Regions from separate parts of the Acuticoccus sp. I52.16.1 genome, predicted to be linked through region 2. Evidence: riboswitches for the same ligand, from Rfam matches in the RefSeq annotation. Region 2 holds a riboswitch; the other holds the start of a gene.
What was found. A riboswitch is a leader RNA that binds a small molecule or an ion and turns the genes downstream of it on or off. The one in region 2 is predicted to bind thiamine pyrophosphate.
Positions count from the first base shown of each region.

Region 1: another riboswitch for thiamine pyrophosphate. It lies ahead of thiE (thiamine phosphate synthase); the one in region 2 lies ahead of thiC (phosphomethylpyrimidine synthase ThiC).

Region 1 covers NZ_CP094828.1:1,851-8,368, forward strand. Annotated here, with positions in the region: gene thiD (bifunctional hydroxymethylpyrimidine kinase/phosphomethylpyrimidine kinase) at 1-576, opposite strand, end outside; gene thiE (thiamine phosphate synthase) at 573-2,015, opposite strand; TPP riboswitch at 2,010-2,107, opposite strand; gene MRB58_RS00025 (Lrp/AsnC ligand binding domain-containing protein) at 2,218-2,454, shown strand; gene MRB58_RS00030 (hypothetical protein) at 2,516-3,211, opposite strand; gene MRB58_RS00035 (uracil-DNA glycosylase family protein) at 3,463-4,131, opposite strand; gene cobT (nicotinate-nucleotide--dimethylbenzimidazole phosphoribosyltransferase) at 4,128-5,153, opposite strand; gene MRB58_RS00045 (TIGR02281 family clan AA aspartic protease) at 5,150-5,881, opposite strand; gene MRB58_RS00050 (adenosylcobinamide-GDP ribazoletransferase) at 5,901-6,518, opposite strand, start outside.
Region 2 covers NZ_CP094832.1:56,193-62,710, reverse strand. Annotated here, with positions in the region: gene MRB58_RS24345 (acetamidase/formamidase family protein) at 1-20, opposite strand, end outside; gene MRB58_RS24340 (ABC transporter permease) at 94-942, opposite strand; gene MRB58_RS24335 (ABC transporter ATP-binding protein) at 955-1,749, opposite strand; gene MRB58_RS24330 (ABC transporter substrate-binding protein) at 1,776-2,792, opposite strand; TPP riboswitch at 3,141-3,263, shown strand; gene thiC (phosphomethylpyrimidine synthase ThiC) at 3,360-5,162, shown strand; gene repC (plasmid replication protein RepC) at 5,135-6,463, opposite strand.

The DNA.
Region 1 (6,518 bases), on a different replicon from region 2:
CCGCTGGCAAACCCCGTTGACGCACAGGATGTCGACGCTCTCGCCCCCTTCCAGGTGCCCGCCTTTGAGGAGGATGGCCGGACCGCGATCGGCCAGCGCCAGCGCCTGCTCGCGCATCTGCGCCTCGCCGGTCGCCTCGGCCGTGCCCAGCAGGACCGCCGCCTCGGGCACGTTGGGTGTGACGATGGTCGCGACGCCGAAGAGCCGCTCGCGCAGCGCCGCCACCGCCTCCTGCGGCACCAGACGATGGCCGGAGGCGGACACCATCACCGGGTCGAGCACCACCGGGACCGGAACCGCGGCCAGCATGTCGGCCAGCCGGTCGATCAGGGCGACGTCGGCCAGCATGCCGATCTTGATGGCCGCGACGTCGAGGTCGGACATGACCGACGTGAGCTGGTCGGCGACGAAGTCCGCCGGGATCGGAAAGACCCCCTGCACACCGATGGTGTTCTGCGCCGTCAGCGCGGTGATGACGCTGGCACCATAGACGCCCAGCGCCGCGAAGGTCTTCAGGTCGGCCTGGATGCCCGCGCCGCCGCCGGAGTCGGAGCCCGCGATGGTGAGCGCGATCACGAGGTGGCCTCGTCGCTGCGTGCTCCGGCGAACGCGCGTCGCAGCGCCTCGGCCGCCGCGCGCGGCGAGGCGGCCTTGGTGATGGCGCTGATGACGGCGATCCCGTCCGCCCCGGCGCCGGCGAGCGCCTCGGCCCGCGCCTCGTCGATCCCGGCGATGGCGATGACCGGCAGGTCCGGCCGGCGCCGGCGCAGCCGTTCGGCGATGCGGCGAAACCCGTCGATGCCGATCGGCGGGTTGGGGTTCACCTTGCTCGTCGTCTCGAACACGCCGCCGACCGAGGCATAGTCGATCGGCTGGTCGTCCGCGGCGACGGCCTCCTCCAGGGTGTGGATCGTCAGGCCGATGATGGCGGTGGGGCCGGCGATCTCGCGCGCCTGCGCCGCCGTCAGGTCGCCGTGGCCGACATGGACACCGGCCGCACCCGCCGCCCGCGCGACGTCGGCCCGGTCGTTCACCAGGACGGGGACCGGCGAGGCGGCGACGAGGGCGCGTACCGCCGCCACCTGCTCGGCGGTGGAGCCGGTCTTGTCGCGCCACTGCACCAGTGTCACGCCCCCGGCGGTCGCCGCGCGCACGGTGCGCAGCGGGTCGGGCTCCCCTGGGCCGAGGAGCAGGTAGAGCCGCGGGTCGAGCGGCGGGGCGACGACGCGGATGCGGGCGGCGATGTCCTGCGCGTCGGCGGTGCCGATGGCGTCCAGCAGCGCGGTGGCGAACGATCCGGGGCCGGGGTTGCTGGGGGCCACCATCTCGCCGGAGACGTTCATCAGACTGAGGCCGGCGATCGCGGCCAGCAGCGGATCGCTCTCGATCGCCAGCATGGATGCGATCAGCATCCCCGCCGCGCACCCGGTGCCGGTGACGCGGGCGAGCTTGGACGTCCCGTTGGCGAGGTAGAGCGTCCGGTCGCCGGCGGCCGTGCGCACCGAGATGCGGTCGACCGCCCCGCTGGTGACGGCGACGGTCCCGTCCGGCACCGGGCCGAGCGCCAGCATCTCGGCCGCGTTGCCCTTCACGACCTTCGGTTCGTAGGCGAGCAGCTCTCGCGCGAAGGCGAGCCGGGCGGGCACGCGGTCGACCTTGACCGGATCAAGCATGAACGGCGTTCCGGTGCGCACGGCCGACAGGATCCCCGCCCGGCGCGCCGAATCGAGCATGCCCAGGTTGACGCAGATCGCGCCCGATTTGGCGGCCATGGGGCGCACCTCCTCGGCGTCGACGGTCATCGAGATGTCGACCCCGGCGGCGGCGGCGACGTTGGCGACGAGGGGCTGGGCCACCGGCGCGACGAGCGCATGGACGCGAGGGCGGGCCATCGCGAGGCGGCCCAGCGTGGCGGCGACGTCGGCGACGGGGAAGGCCGGTGCCGTGACCGGACGGACCGCCGGCGCGGTATCGGGCGCGGCGGCGACGGACTGAGCGATAGATGGTGGCGTCACGCGGTCTCCAATCCCTTCGCCGGCATGACCCGGAGCAGGTTCGAGGGGTCGGCACGCGGCCTCTCAGCCCGAAGGCACCCCCTTGGACGATTCAGTTCCTCGATATCTAGTGGGTTTTCCGGCCATCGCCAACACCCGGCGGGGTTGCCGGGCGGGATCGTTTGGCGCATCAACGGGCAGCGGGAGGAGCCCAGAGGACCCTATGACGCCGTTCTTCATCCTCATCAAATGCCAGCTCGGCCGGTCCTACGAGGTCGCCAACGCGTTGGCCGACGCCGAGATCGCCTCGGAGATCTACTCCACCGCGGGCGACTACGATCTCATCGTGAAATTCTACGTCGACCGGGACACCGACATCGGCCACTTCGTGAACGAGAAGGTGCACGCGGTGCCGGGCATCCTCGACACCAAGTCGATCATCACCTTCAAGGCCTTTTAGCCGGCCGCCCGTGGGCCGGCAGCCCGAACCGCACGACGCCGCCCGCGAGGCGGCGTTTTCGTTACTGGGTCCGGGGCGCGAAGTCGAAGGTCTGCGTGCCGCGGGCGGCCGCGGCGCTCGGCGGCGGCAGCGCGAGGCCGCCGGCGGCGGGGAGGGCCTGCGCCGCCGTGGGCGCCGGCGCGTAGGCTCCCGGTGCCGGGGGCACCACCGCGTAGGCGCCGCCGCCCGGCACCACGAGCCCGCGATCGGCGACGTCGGTCGCGGTGGCGGGCGTGTCGGACGCGCGGGTCACCTGGCGCGTGGCGGGCGAGCGAGAGGGCGGCGCGGCGGTCACCGGCACGCCCTGCTGCAGGACGCCCTGCTGCACCGAGGTCGGCACGAGGCGGGCCTGGCTCGGCGTGCCGCTGATCACACGGCGTGTCGCCGGCGACAGAAATTGTATCGCGTTGATGCTTTGCAGCCCGCTGTAGCAGGTGAAGGAAACGCGGATATCCGCCCCCTCCTCCGCCGCGACCAGCAGCCGCCCGGTCTCGAACAGCCACTTCGGCCGGTCGCGCTCGTAGACGTATTCGTTGGACGGGCAGGCCGACTGCGGCGCCTGCGCCATGATGGCGATGGTCTTGAAATTGTCGACATAGACCTCGGCGACCTGACCATCGAGGAAGATGCGCCCGGTGTCGCGCGTTTCGACCTGCGCGGGCGGGAGGTCCTGGCTCTGCGCCAGAGCCGGAGCGGACAGCCCGAGTGCGAGTAACAAGCCTGTGCATAAACGAGCGGCGTCGTACTTCATACCATCAATCCCAGGGCGTCCGCGGTTCTCACAGTATAGACACGAGGCCGTTGATTTTCCAGACGACGAATGCCGTGACGCGGCGCACCTTAATTAATAGTTAAGGCTGTTCGCGCCGCGATCTGCTGGGCCGACACTTCGTGCCCCGGTGCGCGATCGCGGCACCGCCCGCCCCCCGCCACGTTCCTACTCCGGCCGAGCACCGGGCCGCGCACGGCTCACCCGCTCGCGGCCAGCAGCGCGGCGACGCGGGCGCGCAGCTCCGGCACCTGCTCGGCCTCGAACCACGGATTGCGCCGCAACCACGCGTTGTTGCGCCACGAGGGATGCGGCAGCGCCATCACCGTGCGCGGGGCGGTCGCGGCGGCGATCTCGCGCCAGGATGCGACGACGTCGGTCAGCGTGCGGCGCCGCGTGGCCGGCAGATGATAGTCGAGCGCGTAGCGGCCGATGCACAGGAGGAGTTGCAGCCGCGGCAGCACGGCGAACAGCGCGTCGTGCCAGGTGGCACGGCACTCGCGGCGGGGCGGCCGGTCACCGCCGTTCTTGTCGAGCCCCGGAAAGCAGAAGCCCATCGGGATCACGGCGATGCGGCTGGCGTCGTAAAAGGTCGCCTCGTCAACGCCCATCCACCCCCGTAGCCGCACGCCGGACGGGTCGAAGAAGGGGCGCCGTGCCCGGTGCGCCAGGTTACCGGGCGCCTGCCCGCACACCGCGATCCGCGCCGTCGCCGAGAGCTGGAAGACCGGTCGCGGCGCCTGGGGCAGCGGGGGGCCGACCGGCGCCCTGACGCACCGGTCGCAAGCGTTGATGCCCGCGACGATCTCCGCGAGCGCCGCATCGTCCGCCCGCCGCCGCACGTCGGCGGGGGGCGGTCGTCCGGTCACGCCGGACCGTCGACGCCCGCCTCGGCGAAGGTCGCCATCCCCGAGTGGCAGGCGGCGGCGGCCTTGACGATGCCCATGGCGAGCGCCGCCCCGGTCCCCTCTCCCAGCCGCATGCCGAGGTCGAGCACCGGGTCCGCGCCGAGCGCGTCCAGCGCGCGCACGTGCGCCGGCTCGGCCGAGCGATGGGCGAAGATGCAGTGCTCGATCGTCCCCGGCCCCATCGCGTCGACCACCACGGCGGCGGCGGTCGCCACGAACCCGTCCACCACCACGGCGACGCCCTGCATGCGGGCCGCCAGGATCGCGCCGGCCATGGCGGCGATCTCGCGCCCGCCGATGCGCCGCAGCAGCACCAGCGGGTCCCGCTCGCCGGCGACGCGTTCCACCGCCTGGTCGATCACCGCCGCCTTGCGGGCCAGCGCCTCGCCGGCGACCCCGGTGCCGGGGCCGGCCCAGTCGCCCCCCGTGCCGCCCAGGATGGCGCAGCACAGCGCGGCGGCGACGGTTGTGTTGCCGATCCCCATCTCGCCCAGCCCCAGAAGGTCGACGTCGTTGGCGATCGCCTCCAGGCCGAAGGCCAACGTCGCCGCGGTGTCTCGCTCGGAGGTGAAGGCGTCCTCCACGGCGATGTCGCCGGTCGGCATGTCGACCGCGAGGTCGAACACCGAGAGGCCGATGCCGTAGGCGCCGCAGATCTGGTTGATGGCCGCTTTGCCGGCCCGAAAGTTCGCCAGCATCTGCGCGTTCACGCTCGACGGATAGGCCGAGACGCCACGCTCGGCGACCCCGTGGCTGGCGGCGAAGACGACCACGCGCGGTCGGTCCACCGTGGGCGGCGTCTTGCCGGTGACGGCGGTCAGCCACTCGGCGATGGATTCCAGGCGGCCCAGCGAGCCGGCAGGCTTGGTGAGCTGCGCCTCACGCGCGCGGGTGGCGCGCAGGGCGTCGGAATGGTCGGGGCGGGGCGCCCGCGCCAGGGCGCGGAAGTCGTCGAGCGGAGATGGATCGGTCACAAGGCTCAGGGGTTCAGGATGAGACGGTCACGTCGCACGGCATAGCCGTCGAGCCGGTTGAGAAAGGTCATGCCCAGGAGGCTGGAGTCAAGGTCGCCGGGCCGGGCGACCGCCGCGCGCACGTCCTCGACCCGGATCGAGCCGATGGACAGCGAGCTGAGGCGCACCGGCGCCACCGTGGTCATGCCCCGCGCGGTCATCACCGGCAAGCTGTAGTCCAGCCGCTCGGCATGGAAGCCGGCGCGGCGCGCGTCGGCGGCGGCGAGGACGACGGTGCTGGCGCCGGTGTCGAACAGGAAGGTGACGGGCGTGTCGCCGACCTCGCCGTCGAGCACGAACTGGCCCCGGAAGCCGCGGCTGATGCTGACGCTCTCGCCCCGCGCGACCGGAGTGCCGGGCAGCAGCACGCCGACGACGTCCCGCCCGACCAGTTCCAGCTGGTGGCGGTAGGTATAGCCGACGACGACGAGCGCGAAGATGCCGATCCAGATGACCGCGGTGCGCAACAGCTCGCCGATCCGCACGTGCCGCGCGGCGAACAGCATGACCACAAGCACCGCCACGATGATGACCAGCTTGGTCGCCAGCGGGCCGGTATTGTCGATCGTGACGATGGTGGGTTCTGGCGTGTCGATGGCCTGGGCGAGCGCTGCGGCGGCCGGCATCCAAAGCGCGGCCGCGAGGCCGAGCAGCAGCCCCGCCCCGGCGATGGCGTCGCGCCGGCTGATCGCCCTCATGGCCCCGTCACGTCGTGTGTCATGCCAGAGAGATAGTGAAACCGGCCAGATATGAAAGGTCGCCGAGGATCACTGCGGCACCGATGACGTCCCCGGTGTGTCCGCCGATCTTGGCGTCGGCGAGGCTGGCGACGGCCTTGGCGCTGCCGGCCGCGGTGAGACCCGCGAGGATGAAGCCGAGCGGCGAGACCCACAGCGTCAGCACCGCGGTGATGGCGAGCGCCATCAGCATCGCGGTGCGGAAGTCGTTCCCGGTGGGCCGGCCGGCGGAGGCGGCGAGCCCCCCGGTGCGCGCGTTGGGAAGCCCCGCCCACGGGAACAGCGCCACCGCCCGCCCCGCCACGGCCGCGGCGATGAAGAGGACGAGCGCCCATCCGCCGACCCGCTCGAAGAGTTGCGCCAGCAGCGCCGCCTTGAGCCCCACCGCCCCCACCAGCGCCAGCACGCCGTAGGTGCCGATGCGGCTGTCGCGCATGATCTCGAGCCGCCGGCCGATCGTCGCCGCGCCCCAGAAGCCGTCCGCACAATCGGCGAGGCCGTCCTCGTGCAGGGCGCCGGTGGTGACGGCGAGGGCGAGCGAGGCGACGAGGGCGGCCGCGAGCGGCGCGAGGCCGAGCCACCACGCAAGCCCCCCGGC
Region 2 (6,518 bases):
TTGGGAACCACGTGAGTCATGACTTCTCCGTTCGTTGAAAAGCCGCTGCGGCCGGCCTGAGGGACCGCGGCGGAAGAGGGTGCCGGCGGCGGCTCACAGGTCGCGCCGCCAGTGCATCAGCCGCCGCTCCAGCTTACCGACGAGGAAGGTCAGCGCCAGCGCCAGTGCGATGGTGGCGACCAGCGCGGCCAGCACCTTGGGGATGATGTAGAGCGAGCCGGCCTTGAAGATCGCGTGGCCGAGCCCCTCCGAGGACGACATGAACTCGCCGATGATCGCGCCGATCAGCGCGAAGCCGACGGTGAGTTTCAGCCCGGCGAAGATGTCGCTCAGCGAGGCGGGCACGACGAGGCGGTTGAAGATCTGCCATTTGCGCGCGCCGAGGGTGCGCATCAGGTTGATCTGGTCGGGATCGACGCTCATCGCCCCCTTGTAGGAGGTGACGAGGGCGACCACGACGACCGACAACGTCGCCATCGCGATCTTGGACGAGAGCCCGGTGCCGAACCAGATGATGACCATCGGCGCCAGCGCGATGATCGGGATCGACCCCAGCGCGACGATGAACGGGCTGACGACGCGCGACACGAACGGCGAATACCAGAGCGCGAGGCCCATCACCGTCCCGAGGACATTGCCGACGACGAAGCCGAGCACGGTCTCGAGCCCGGTGACCCAGGTGTCGCGGAAGAGGCTGCCGTCGGACGCCATGGTGACGAGGAAGCCGAAGATCGCGCTCGGCGAGCCGAACATGAAGGCGGTCTGCTTGTCGGCGTAGGTGGCGTATTCCCACAGGCCGAGCAGCACGGCGAGCAGGACGACCTGCGTCGCGATCACCATGGCATGCCCGCGCATCGCCCGGCGGCGGACGGCGTGCCCGGTCCGGCTGACCTCGCTGGTGTCGGACACGGCGTCGGGGGTGTCGGCCGTGGTGGTCGTCATCGCAAGCGCTCCTCAGTGCTGGGCGACATCGAGGTCGCGCCAGATGCTGCGCACATAGTCGGCGAAGTCGGGGCTTTCGCGCGCGGCCATCATGTCGGTCCGGTCGCCGCCCAGCTCGATCGTGTAGGTCGACTTGATGCGCGTCGGGCGTCCGGTGAGGACGATCACGCGGTCGGCCATCGACACCGCCTCTTCGAGGTCGTGGGTGATGAGGAGCAGCGCCCGGCCTTCGCTGCGCACCAGCTTGGCGGTGTCGCTCTCGATGAGGATCTTGGTCTGGAAGTCGAGCGCGGCGAACGGCTCGTCCAGCAGCAGCACCTCGGGGTCGTGGATGAGCGTGCGGGCGAGGGCGACGCGCTGGCGCATGCCGCCGGAGAGGGTCGAGGGGTAGTCGTCGGCGAAGCCGTGCAGGCCGAGCTGGTCGAGCAACGCGCGCGCCTTCTCGTGCGCCTTGGCGCCGGTGTCGCCGCGGATCTCCATGCCGAGCATGACGTTGCCCTTGGCGGTGCGCCAGGGAAACAGGAGGTCCTTTTGCAGCATGTAGCCGATGCGCGGGCGGCGCTTGGTCATGGCGACGTTCCACGTCACCTCGCCGCCGGTCGGCTTCAGGAGGCCGGACACGGCGTTGAGCATCGTGGTTTTGCCGCAGCCGGAGGGGCCGACGATGGCGACCACCTCGCCCGCATGGAGGTCGAACGAGACGTCGCCGATGACGGGCACGCGCCGGCGCCCGTCGTCGAAGGTCAAGGCGAGGTGACGCGCCGAAAGCTTCGGCGCGCCCTCGGGGGCGGGTTTGGTCGCGGCCACGGGTGAGGCGGCGCCGGACGCGGCGATCAGCCGTCGACCTCTTCCATCGCCTTCTCGGCGAAGGAGTTGTCGATCACCTCGTCGAACGAGATCGTGCCCTTGATGTTGCCGAGATACTCCTGCATCGCCATCAGGTTCTCCCACTGATCCTTCTCGACCACGACGTGCTCGGCCGGGATCAGGTATTCCAGCTCGGCGTCGATCGCCGCGTCGACGACCTCGCCCGGCAGGTCCGGGAACTCCTTGCGGGCGACTTCCTTGGCGAAGTCCGGGTCCGCATAGGTCATGCGCGAGGCTTCCTCGAACGAGGTCACGAGCGCCTGGACCATCTCCGGGTCGTTCTCGATCGTGGCCGGCAGGACCATGATGCCGGTGTTGCAGAACGGGCCGACGTAGTTGGAGAAGTCGAACACCACCTTGGCGCCCTGGTCGACGGCGGAGGCGACGCTCGGCTGATAGGCGATCGCCATGTCGGCCTGCCCGGCGAGCATGGCGCCGATCTCGGTGCCAGGGCTGACCTGCAGGATGGTCACGTCGCCGCCGACCGTCAGACCCGCGTCCTCGATCATCTTCTTGGCGACCGAGTAGTTGGTGTTGGGCTCGGGCGAGGTGACGATGGTCAGGCCCTTGAAGTCCTTCGGGTCGGTGATGACGTCGAGGTTCTTCGACACGCCGAAATAATGCGCGCGCTGAACGACGGTGCCAACGACCATGCCGGGGCCGCCCGCCTCGCGGCTCATGACGGCCATGGTGGCGTCGCCGATGGCGAAGTCAGCCGAGCCGCCGAGGACGGCGGCGAAGGTCTGCGTGTCGCCGCCGGCGGCGGAGACGTTCATCTTCAGGCCGTTCTTCTCGAAGATGCCGGCGTGCATGCCGACGTAGAGGTTGATGTAGCCGAGGTTGTGGACCGCCTCGCTGAAGTTGACCTCCTTCAGCTCCTGCGCCTCGACGGGCGCCGTCGAGGCGAATGCCGCCGCCAGCGCGAGACCCGTCGCGACGAAGACGCCTCGCACGCCCGAGACATGGCTCGAAAGACCGTTCATATTCTCTCCTTCGCGGGACCGGGTCGCCGCGTGTTCAGGGGAACTGGATCCGTGTCCGGACACCGCCGCCAGGCCGGTGCGCGAACGGGTCGCGATAGGTGCTGCAGCAAACGGCATGCCATCCGCCGCCGACCCCCGCAGGAACTCGCCGCAGGGGCACGGCCGCGCCGTGCGGGCGGGTCTCGCCCTGCCCTCCCGCCATGTCGTTGCCGCCGCGGGCTGATCCCGTGCCGCCGCATGCGGCACCTCCTGCCCACGGACCGCCCATCCGCCGCATCGGCCGTCGATCTCGGGCCGCCCCGGTGCGTCCCCAATGATTGACACCGCCCGAGGCGGCGCGCAGTCTCCTCCCCTCACCCGGGGGGTCCCGACAGGGGGCTGAGATACTGACGGCGCCGTCCGGCGCAGCGCAGTGACCCGATGAACCTGATCCAGTTCAAACTGGCGTAGGGATGGTGCATCGGCTGCGCGGCCCCGGCCGCAACCGTCACAGGCGGATCGCGCGGCTCTCCTCCATTCGACGCGGAACTGGGTCTCCAACGCTTCGAGCTATGGAGGCTCCGACCGATGAACGACCACACCCCGACCGTCACCACCGGCCCGCTGCCGGCGTCCCGGCGCGTGTGGTGCAGTGGCACCTTGCACCCGGACGTTCGCGTGCCGATGCGGCAGATCGACCTGCACCCCACCGCCGGCGAGCCCGCCGTCACCGTCTACGACAGCTCCGGTCCCTACACCGATCCCGACGCCACCATCGCCATCGGCGACGGCCTCACCCGGCTGCGCGAGGCCTGGGTGGCGGCGCGCGGCGACACCGCGCCGTACCCCGGCCGCCACGTGCGGGCCGAGGACAATGGCTTCGCCGACGCTCGACGCCAGGTGCCGGAGTTTCCGGTGCCCCACGCACCGCGCCGGGCGGTCGAAGGCCGGGCCGTCACCCAGATGGCCTACGCGCGGGCCGGCATCGTGACGCCGGAGATGGAGTTCGTCGCCATCCGCGAGAATCTCGGCCGCGAGGCCGCGAAGGAGGCGCTGGCGCGCGACGGCAGGGACTGGGGCGCCACGATCCCCGACCACGTCACCCCCGAGTTCGTACGCGAGGAAGTGGCGCGGGGCCGGGCGATCATTCCCGCCAACATCAACCACCCCGAGGCCGAGCCCATGGCGATCGGGCGCAACTTCCTGGTCAAGATCAACGCGAATATCGGCAACTCGGCGGTCACCTCCTCCATGGCCGAGGAGGTGGAGAAGATGGTCTGGGCCGTCCGCTGGGGCGCCGACACGGTGATGGACCTCTCCACCGGCCGCAACATCCACAACATCCGCGAGTGGATCATCCGCAACGCGCCGGTCCCCATCGGCACGGTGCCGCTCTATCAGGCGCTCGAAAAGGTGGGTGGGATCGCCGAAAACCTGTCCTGGGAGATCTTCCGGGACACGCTCGTCGAGCAGGCCGAGCAGGGTGTCGACTACTTCACGATCCACGCCGGCGTACGGCTCCACATGGTGCCGATGACGGTGGACCGCGTGACCGGGATCGTGTCGCGTGGTGGCTCGATCATGGCAAAGTGGTGCCTGCACCATCACCGCGAGAGCTTCCTCTACGAACACTTCGACGAGATCTGCGACATTGCCCGCGCCTACGACGTCTCCTTTTCGCTGGGGGACGGGCTTCGGCCGGGCTCGATCGCCGACGCCAACGACCGCGCGCAGTTCGCCGAGTTGGAGACCCTCGGCGAGCTGACGCAGGTCGCCTGGGCGAAGGACTGCCAGGTGATGATCGAAGGCCCCGGCCATGTGCCGATGCACAAGATCAAGGCCAACATGGACAAGCAGCTCGAGGTCTGCGGCGAGGCGCCGTTCTACACGCTGGGTCCGCTGACGACCGACATCGCGCCGGGCTACGATCACATCACCTCCGGCATCGGCGCGGCCATGATCGGCTGGTTCGGCACCGCGATGCTCTGCTACGTGACGCCGAAGGAGCATCTCGGCCTGCCGGACCGCGACGACGTGAAGACCGGCGTGATCACCTACAAGATCGCAGCCCATGCGGCCGATCTCGCCAAGGGCCACCCCGCCGCGCGCCTGCGCGACGATGCGCTGAGCCGCGCGCGCTTCGAGTTCCGCTGGGAGGACCAGTTCAACCTCTCCCTCGACCCGGACACCGCCCGTTCCATGCACGACGAGACGCTGCCGAAGGAGGCGCACAAGGTGGCGCACTTCTGCTCGATGTGCGGGCCGAAGTTCTGTTCGATGCGGATCAGCCACGACATCCGCGCCGAAGCGCAGAAGGAGGGCATGGCGAAGATGGCGGAGAAATTCCGCGAGGGGGGCACGCTCTACCTCCCGCTGGACGACGCGCGATGAGTCGGTGACCGGCCGGCACTGCGCGCGGCGTCGATGCCAGCCGTCCCTGCGGGGCCTTGCGGCGCCGCGGAGGGATCGGCCAGCCGCCTGCGGCGCATGGCGAGGAGGTCGGCCGTCAGGTCGATCGACCCGGAGGCCACCATGCGGACGAAGGCCCGCAGGTAGCCGCCCGGGTTGCGGATCCGGCTTTCGCCGTGGCGGGCGACATCGTCCTCGAACAGTTGGGTGACGTAGATGACGGCGGTGGCGGCTCGCACCGCCCCCAACGTCGTCTCGGCCTCCCTCCAAACCGCTTCATCGGCACCGAGCATGGGGCGGAATCGGCGTCCGGTAGCGATGAGGTCTCCTTCGCTGACGGGGGCCTGCCCGCACAGTCGGACGACGGGACAGGCGTCGTCGACGACGAAGGGGAGCCGTTCCGGCGCGACGGCGCGTTCGGGTGCGGTGGGCTGCGTCGTCGACGCGGTTTCGGCCCGTCGGCGGCCCCCCTCCCCGCTGGCAAGAATGACGGCGGGGAGATCCGGGGTGTCCGCCGGATCGTCCACAGGCGGGTTCGGTTCAACAGAAGATTCGATCTGAGACTCATTGTGCCGGCAAGAACGACCGTCAGTGCCGGCATGGTAGTAGGCCGCCTCGACGGTCGCCCGCAGGTCTGTCCACGCGTCGAGAAGTTCGGTCGGCGGCGGTGTCGGACCGCGCCGCGGGGTGCGGGTGACGAGGGCGGCGTACCGGGCTTGCAGCGTTTCGCGGGGGATGGCCGGATGATCCTCGGCCAGCGCGTCGAGGGCCTCGGCGGTGCTGCGTCGCGCGACCGTCAACCGGTCGAACGCCTGCTTCGCCTCGGCACGGCGCGCCTTCTGCTCGGCGACCCGCGCGCTCCACTCCGACCGGCGGGCGTAAAGTGGGGTCAGGTCGAAACCGTAGGCGTCGACGATCGCCCCCGCGCGGTCGCGCACGGGGTAGCGTTTGCCGTTGGGCGAGTCCTTGGCGACGAGGAGGCCGTAGTCCGCCAGGGTGCGGAAGGCGTGCCGCAGCGACCGCTCCGACAGTCCCGTCCGGCGTGCCAGATGGGCGTTCGACGGCCACACCAGCAGGCGGTCCGTCGCCTGCTCGCCCCAGCTCGCGACCAGCTCGGACAGGACGAGCCGGGGGCTCGGTTTGAGCGTGAGAGCTTCGGCGGCCATGCGGAAGACGGCCGACAAGTCCCTGCGGCTGACGGCCGGTATGGTGCCGAGCGCGAGCCGTCCCGCGGTCACTGCGGCAGGCCGCAGCAGCCGTCGCCCGGAGGATGCCAAGTGCATCTCTCTGCCTCCAGAATCTGGGCAAAACTGAGCCGTTCACCGGGCTCGGTGTTGT